DNA from 2 places in the Novipirellula sp. genome. Region 2 is predicted to be linked to the other one. Evidence: riboswitches for the same ligand, from Rfam matches in the RefSeq annotation. Region 2 holds a riboswitch; the other holds the start of a gene.
What was found. Region 2 has a riboswitch for cyclic di-GMP ahead of ABX962_RS04855 (Flp family type IVb pilin). Riboswitches for the same ligand answer to the same signal wherever they lie in the genome.
Positions count from the first base shown of each region.

Region 1 (4,014 bases), on a different contig from region 2:
AGCGACATTGATGGGACCGCAACGACTTTGGGTGGAAAGTCGCTTGGCATCGATCTGTACTCGACGGCCACTTCGGATACGTCGCAAATTGAAGTCGAATCAATCGCCTGGGCTGGCGCCAGCGTGCATCGCAGCAAACTGGTTGACGTCGATGGCGACGGAAGACTCGATCTCGTGTTGAAATTTCGGTTACAAGACACTGATTTACCGACGCAATACACCGAGGCTTTACGGGCAGATCAAGAAAACAGCGTTCAGCAGCTTGAAATCGAACTAACCGGAAACACCCTCGATGGCACCGACTTTTCCTCTCTGGTAGGCAGTCACCGCGGAAACGACGGGCAAGAAATTGCGGGATTTACGTCGTTCGTTCTAGCAATTGAACGAGTGTTAATGAGCTAGCGGCACTCGAGAGAAGCTAGCTCTGGTGGTGCCGTCCGAGAGCTGGGAAAGTGACCCCAAACGGGCTCAATGTCCGTTCATCTGTCTTCGTCGTGCCGCTCGACGTCACCCAGCTCCGATCGCCGTTGCGTCTTGCCGATTTTCGGACCGAGCGCAGCCGACGCTATTCGAGTTTTTCCGATTTCATGGTCGTGGCTGCTCGCAGATAGTCATTGTAAATAAACGGAGGCATCCAGCTGACATCAGAAAACTTCACCGCGATGCTGACCGTGATTTCCTCGCGACTTCTCGCCTTCGAAGGATCAGGAGAGACGACAACATCATCCGCTCCGCTCTTCACGGAGCATCCCTTTAGATAGTCTTTGACAACCTTCTCGACGTTTGATTGCGTTGCACCATCGACCGCGGCGGCGCGAGCGCCTTCACGGCTTGCGTTGACCAAAATCTGTTGGACCATGATGGCACGTCCGAATTCGATAATGCCAAAAACCAACAGCAAGAATACCGGAACAACAAGCGCAAACTCGACAGCAGCAACTCCTGTCCGGCGGCGCCGCGTTGGTTGGGGGATTGGATTCACGATCAATTCCTGACTTAGTTTGGGCATTCAGTATTAGTTGACGATTCGCGGCGATGAAAAAACGCCCGCGCTCGACTGCAAGCCGTTCCCCTGGATCACCCCTTCGAGCGTCAGCGACGCCGGCTGAACGTTAATCACTTTTTCACCTCCGGTCAGTTTTACCGCCATGATTCGTACCGCAACGAACTTTACGATCTCGAACATGGCGTTATTGCCGTTGCCCCAAACACTACGATAGACCGGGATCACTCGCACTTCGCCAATGATGGATTCGAGATCATCTTTCATTGCTGCGCTTAAGCCTGGGTTTCCCGAAAGATACAGGGTCCCCAATTGATTTAATTCAAGTGAGCCTCCATGAAACTGAAGGTCTGCACGACTAAGCCCGTTACGAATCTGTTTTGAGATATAGGAAGTCGAATTGTTGGTGACACCGATGTTTATCGTCCCCAAATTCCCTGAGCTTCCGGTGTCATTAGGGAATAGTCTCAACTCGGGAATTCCATCCGCCTCGGCGGTGACCTGCCCGGTCTTGGGATCGTAACCCCAGACGTCGTCCTCCGCTTCGTGCGATTGATTCCAATAGTCTTCTTCGATCGTGATGGGAAGCACAGGAGCATTTTTACCAGAGGAAGGTATTTTGAATCCCCTGACATCGCGAACGAGGGCAGCCGTAGCTTCGGCATCCACCTCTTGCTCGCTGCGATTTAGAATCCGACCAAAGAATAGAGGAACGGCCCCATTTTGTGAGTTGGTTCGACGAATCCTTACTTTGACGGCATTGTATTTTGTAGGATCGTCGAATCTTAAGTCTGTTTGCCCCGAACCAAATTCGTAATGACCAATACTCACGTCGACGCTCGGCGCCACCGACGCGACTTGTCCAAGCACGGGATTTGCCGAGGTAAATTCCGAAGCAACGCTACGAGCACGTGTCGTTATTTCATTGATGTCTTGTGAGCTGGCAAACTCGACGACGGCAGCGTGAGCGGTGGCATCCGCCGTCCGCTGTGTTTCCGTTCTTGCGAGAGCTAAATAACCAATGTCGATGGCGAATGCCACCATTCCAAACAAGATCACAATTAAGACGGCCGCCAAGACCGCAATGGCTCCTTTGCGGTGTTGGCGGTTGCTTATTCTTTGAGGTGGTTCTCGTAATTCCGTTGGCGAGTCAATCATTGATGCAGACATCATATTACCGTGGAATGCTCGTCTTCACTGTTGGCGGCCTGGCGACCTCACATGAGGCCCATAGCTTTGCGTACCAATCTCACGACTGGGTTGCCTTTGTCGATGCAATGACGTGTTAGGATAGTTTCGCTATTAAAGAGATAGCTTTACAATCCCCCCGGTGGTTGAGTTATCCTGCGTTGAAACAGCGTGATTCAGATGAAGCTGCGTGCAAAATCAGCAGACTCAGCAAAATCAGAACACGCACTTGCCGATAGACAAGCGTAGAAAGTAGGACCAGCTTCGCTAAACTGGCGACTTGCACAACCGCCATGACCCGCGACGCATTGATCGGCTTTAAGGGTGGTCCACTTCATCACAAATTTGGACCGTGGCCAATCGTGCTTCCAATACCACCAGCTTCTTTCGCAGCGACTCGACTTCCGCTTGGACTTGCACGCGCCGATCGTGGACGGTTTGGGATTCTTCAGCGCTGACGATTCCGTCGGCCTGCAGTCCGAGAAGCCGTCGGTATTCTCCCCGCCGCATCGACTCGATCTGCTTCGCCGTCTGCCACTGCGTTCGCATGCTTTCGGTTGGCGTTTGCCGCTTCGCCACCACGTCACTCACACGAGAACCGCGCACCGGGGGATCTTGGGCGACAAGAATCATCGCCGCGAATAATCCCCCCAGCAGAACGACCACAGGCAGAATGATCGATTTCATCACGGGTCTCCTTCGGCTTGCGAAATGCCGCGAGTTTGATTTACCGGTTGCTTCGACTACGAACGAAGGAGCGTTTTCTTAGGCAAAACCCTTTAAAGTGACGTGAAATCGCAACGCGATGGGGATTCGAATTGGCAATAGCCACTGGCTGGATCGACATCGTGTTCACCGCCGACCGAAAGCGTTCCCCTACGACGTACGCGTTTTTGGGCGAGGCGGTCAGCCGGCATGCTGGGAAGGGCAGCGAACCTGTTCCTAGGCCGGTTGCCCAAGTTGCGATACGAATGGGGTGCTTTGCTTGCTTTACACCCTACAACCGTCTAAAACAGTAGCAGAGTCCAAGGGTTCCAACTTGACCTCGAAGTCAAGCAAAAAGCGACACGATTCTCATCTTCTCCTTGGTCACTCGACCGACATTGCTGCTTTTCACGATTAGACACTCTTCACGATTAAACCGAGCACAACGATGGTGGATCTAAAAACCAAAGAGATTGACCGACTGATTTTGTCCGCCACCACCGCGCGTGATCAGGCGTATGCTCCCCACAGTCACTTTTACGTGGGCGCGGCATTGTTAATGAACGATGGCACCGTTGTGATCGGATGCAATGTCGAGAACGCGAGCTATTCGATGTGTTTGTGTGCCGAACGCGTCGCCGCATCTGCGGCAATCGCAGCGGGATATCGCGAGTGGCGCGCGATTGCGATCGCCAGCGTCGGCGGCGTGGCTCCGTGTGGTGCTTGTCGCCAATTTTTGGCCGAGTTCGGATTAAATCTGCCCGTCATCACGACCGATGTGATCGACGGAAGTTATAAGGTCCGAAACCTCAAACATCTGTTCCCCGAAGCGTTTGATGGATCGAGTTTGCCGCATCACGCTTAATGCGTGGCTATTGCGAACGGCCGAGTCGGCGGAAATCGGTTGCGATGGCGTCGTAGACGCGTGCCAGTACGGGACGATTGTCTCGAATCGTCATACTGCCCAACTGACCGGATCGAACCTCCGCACTTGTGATCGGATCCAACTTGGTGATGCTTTCCAAATAAGGTTGCGTCAATCGCATCTCGCCCGATCCATCCATCGCCGGTTCGACTGCCAAGGGTCCGCCGACACTGCCCGCCAGCGCCGGATGCAT
Region 1 is NZ_JBFHFD010000473.1:1,837-5,850, reverse strand. Features, by position in the region: gene ABX962_RS26090 (hypothetical protein) at 1-402, shown strand, start outside; gene ABX962_RS26085 (TadE/TadG family type IV pilus assembly protein) at 566-982, opposite strand; gene ABX962_RS26080 (pilus assembly protein TadG-related protein) at 1,016-2,176, opposite strand; cyclic di-GMP riboswitch class I at 2,203-2,278, opposite strand; gene ABX962_RS26075 (hypothetical protein) at 2,510-2,878, opposite strand; gene ABX962_RS26070 (cytidine deaminase) at 3,345-3,761, shown strand; partial or broken gene ABX962_RS26065 (efflux RND transporter periplasmic adaptor subunit) at 3,769-4,014, opposite strand, start outside.
Region 1: it holds a riboswitch for cyclic di-GMP, as region 2 does, so the genes downstream of both, ABX962_RS26080 (pilus assembly protein TadG-related protein) here and ABX962_RS04855 (Flp family type IVb pilin) in region 2, are expected to answer to the same signal.

Region 2 (4,014 bases):
GCAAGCCATTTCAAGAATGAACTGGCAGCGGGACTTGGCCCCTCATCGGTTGCGGGCTCCTCGTAATCGCCTGGGTTGCCAAGACTTAAACGAATCTTTCCTAATTCGTTGGCATAGGTCCATGCATCGACGTCGTCGCTGCGAATGGACAACTGAATCGTGCGTGCCGTGGTCGGCTTTGCGTCCCCTTCGAGACGATCGGTATTACCATCAATCGCAAACACACGAACACCGGTCAAAACCGTCTTGGTCATGGTGCGAGGAATCAATTCGCTTTTGGTAAAGAACGCCATCACGTTCACGCGGTCACCGGGTTGAACCAAATTCGAGATGCTGTTCTCGGCGTCCGCTCGCATTGCCACCACGCTGTACCCCTTAGGTGCAGTCGCCGTGTTGGTGTCCATCAACTTGACCGGCATGACAGGTTCGCCCGCATAAAATTTCTGGCGTGCGAATTTGCCATCGAGCATGCCGAGGTCGCCCACGGATCCTTCGGGGATACGATCGGCGGGCCATGGCTCGAGCCGAATTTTGTCGCCCGTGATCTGCTCGCCAATATCGATCGCTTTGGCTGCGACGAAAATGTCGACGGTCGGTGCGGCTTCACTCGTCGTGCCGCGAGCCTGCATCCATTGGCTAATGCCAACCGCTGCAATGGTACCGCAAACGCAAGCTAGAAGCAGAATGAGTGATTTGTTTCGCATGGCTAATCAGACGTGCCTGAATAGGAGCTGCTGTTTGGCAGAACGGTTATACAAGGGTCGAATCCGGCTTAGTCCGTATGTTCCGACTCACATGGGTTTTCGGTTTTGCAAGAGCGATCGCTGCAACCGATACCAGGGGGCTATTACGACCACTAGATTTAGAAAAGTCAACGCAAACTACCTGAGTTCACACTTGGCAGTTTGTAACGTCGGTTTGGGAATTTTTTGAAAGAGGATGAGGGGACGAATCGGGGGAAAAACGGGTTTGGACACAAAAAAAGAAGGGAGCGCAATTTGCGCTCCCTCCCCATTGGCTAGCATTTTTTCTTAAACCAACAAACCGGCGATTGCAAAGTACGCGATCGAACCGATGGCCATTGGAATGCCGTAGGGCAACAGTTTCATGGTCGGTTTTCGCTCGCGAGCGATCTCGGCAAGTTTCGAAGGGTTACGCACCGTCTTCCATTCTTCGAGAATCTGACGAGCCATCGCATAATGTTTGAACCAGTTGCCACTTGCCATGATCATGAAGGCAGCCATCACGCCCCCCACAATCGCGGTGTAGGCGAAAGCCCACAGCGTGATCACGGTCCCGAGCCACGCGCCGACTCCGGCGAGCAGTTTAACGTCACCGGCGCCCATACCGCCAACATTGCGGAGCACGAGCAGCAACATCATGCCGACGAAGGTTCCTAGCAAGCTGTAGCCCAGCCCCGCGAAGCCGGCCGTGATCGTCCAGTAGCCCCAGCCGCTAATGATGAAGGGAAAGGTCAACCAGTTAGGCACCTTCAAAATGGCGCCGTCGATAACCGCAGCAACGACGAGCACGATCGTGACAAACCAGACGATCCAGTGGTCAACGACTGAGTGAAACAAAGTATCCATGAGTCTATCCCCGTAAAGTGTTTTATGAGTAAGCTTTTTCGGCCGCATGGAACGCGGGGTGATGGCCTGCTTCTGGCCTCACCCTCGGTTCGATTGCAAAGCAGTTGTTTCGTTAGCGAGGGCCAATCAACCAACTAAACATCGCGAACAGAAGCGTGACCAGACAACAAGAAAGCTGCCAGGCATACGCAGCCGCATCGGCGGGAATCAGTGGGTAGTTCATCGGTTATTAAGCCTCCCGAATGGGTCGGGGTAGCGAACGAAAAAAGTTGGATTGGGCGTAGACTTTAGGAGACGTGGCCCTTTGAAACGGTTACGAACGTGTTTCGCAACTCGCTGAGTTTCCACAAGCAGGAATCGACGCAGCCAGCACAGACCGCAAACATGCGATCTGTGCCGGACAATGCGACGAATAGATTTAGCCGAACGAGTTCGGCGATCGACTAGGATCCACCGCCACCGGAGATGGCCTTGCCGACGGCGTCGAACTTGGTGTTCGCAGCGGTTCCGATCGAACCGACCGAAACCAAACAAACGACGATGATCAAAGCCAACATAACGGCGTACTCAACCGCAGTTGGTCCGTCTTCTTCTTTCAGGAAGTTTACGATGCTGGTAGCGAAATTCTTCATGTCTCTCTCCTCGCGAGTGAGATGTGAATCATCGTTAACAGATGACTCACGACGATGCTTAAATACGAACACATTCGACGTGAATGCGTTCAACGTAAGGGCAGCCTCGTCTCCGACTTTCGTCTGACGTGCCTTGGTGCACCGAATGTCGAGAGAGCAAGCTCTCGAGCAATCGATTTTCCGTGGCAACCTGGCAATCCTGAAGCAGTACATTGGCTCGATAATCGATCCGCCGCACGACTCACGGACCCGTGGTTTTGCGCCCCGCCCTCTCGAACGGTTTGCCTTTGTCACGGAGCAAGGCCGACCAGATCTGATGACTTGCACACACATGCAAACCTTCATCCTGGCAGCGAACCAACTTTGATTCGCTCACTCTTTACACTTTGAAAGTACGATACGATTCGACCGAGTCAAAAAAGTCCGATCACCGAAGCCCTAACGATTGCATAAAACTGCCAAACAAACCGATCGTAACGAATATGCAGCCAACCACCCCCCGATTTGCGTTCTCGCGGGAAGCCCCCCAACCGCCTCCGCTGCAACCGACACGGTGCGGTGCGGCGGCGGCATCAATGGTAAGATGTACCGTGGCAATCGTTGGCGAGCGTCGTCGCGGCCGAGCCAAAGCGAACATCGAATCCACTCTTTGCGGAGATTCCCACCTATGGACGAATCACAATCACCGTCACACGATTGGCGGGCCCAACTAAGCGGACACGCCGGCGATCACAAAGAAACATTGATTGCGATCAGCGATGCGTTTCTTGAAGAGGTGCCGATGCTGATCGGCCGAATTCGCACGGCGACACAATCAGCCGACTCGCGAACCTTGCGAACCGCAGCCCATACGCTGAAGTCCTGTTTTCGCTACGTCGCCAGCGATGATGACGTCGCCGCCGCCGCCGAGGTCGAGCGAAACGCCGATTCTCCCGACCAGATCACGCCGCAACAGATCGATCATCTTGATCAATTGGCCAAAAAATGGTGCCAATGCGTGGCACAGCTGAAAGCGGAAACCGCCGACTCAATGTAGCCGACTCGATGTTGCAGCGGCCCCCCGCAACAAACCGTGACGGCTCGGCGAACGTGACTCAGCGAACGTGACTCGCCTAACGCGACTGAACCGCGTGGGCCGTGGCTAAGGTATTGGATTGAATATCCAAAAACAACTTAATCACCTCCGAAGCCGCCAGCAAGGTTGCCGACCAGACCGCCGAGGCAATCAAAATCGGGACGGCGGTAAGCAGCCCGGTCACCAATCCCATCATCCCCTCTTGGGTCATTCCGATCACGGGAACCACCAGCGTGTAAAGGATCGCCAAACCAAGAATCAGACAGGCTAATCCGAAATACAGCTTCCGGATCAGCTCTAACATCGGATACTTGCGTTCCTGAGGCAAATTCGATGGCGTCCCCCCGCTGCGGATCATCGGTTGCGATGCCGTGTACGGATTCACTGGCGGTGTCGCTGATCCGGATCCTGCAGCAGCGTCCTCGTCGGGTTCTGCGGACAATTCGTCGGCGGCAAACTCCGGTACTGCAGTCGTCCCGCTCGTCTGGGCTGCCTCTTTGCGTGTTTCGAATTTCGGAAGCGAACTGGCCGCCGGATTCTCGCCTGGTACGACAATGTTCGGCGGCGTGTCGGTGGACGACGATGGCGTTGTGGGAAGCCCGGCGATCGAGTCAGCCTTGTCGGTCACGATCGAAGGAGTGGGCGTTTTTTTCGCCGCCAAGCCACTGAAATCAGGCACATCCCCCTGCCAACGTGGCGGTAGTTGCTTATCCCCTTT
Region 2 is NZ_JBFHFD010000034.1:20,426-24,439, reverse strand. Features, by position in the region: gene cpaB (Flp pilus assembly protein CpaB) at 1-704, opposite strand, end outside; gene ABX962_RS04860 (prepilin peptidase) at 1,032-1,589, opposite strand; gene ABX962_RS04855 (Flp family type IVb pilin) at 2,033-2,221, opposite strand; cyclic di-GMP riboswitch class I at 2,403-2,517, opposite strand; gene ABX962_RS04850 (Hpt domain-containing protein) at 2,889-3,257, shown strand; gene ABX962_RS04845 (hypothetical protein) at 3,334-4,014, opposite strand, start outside.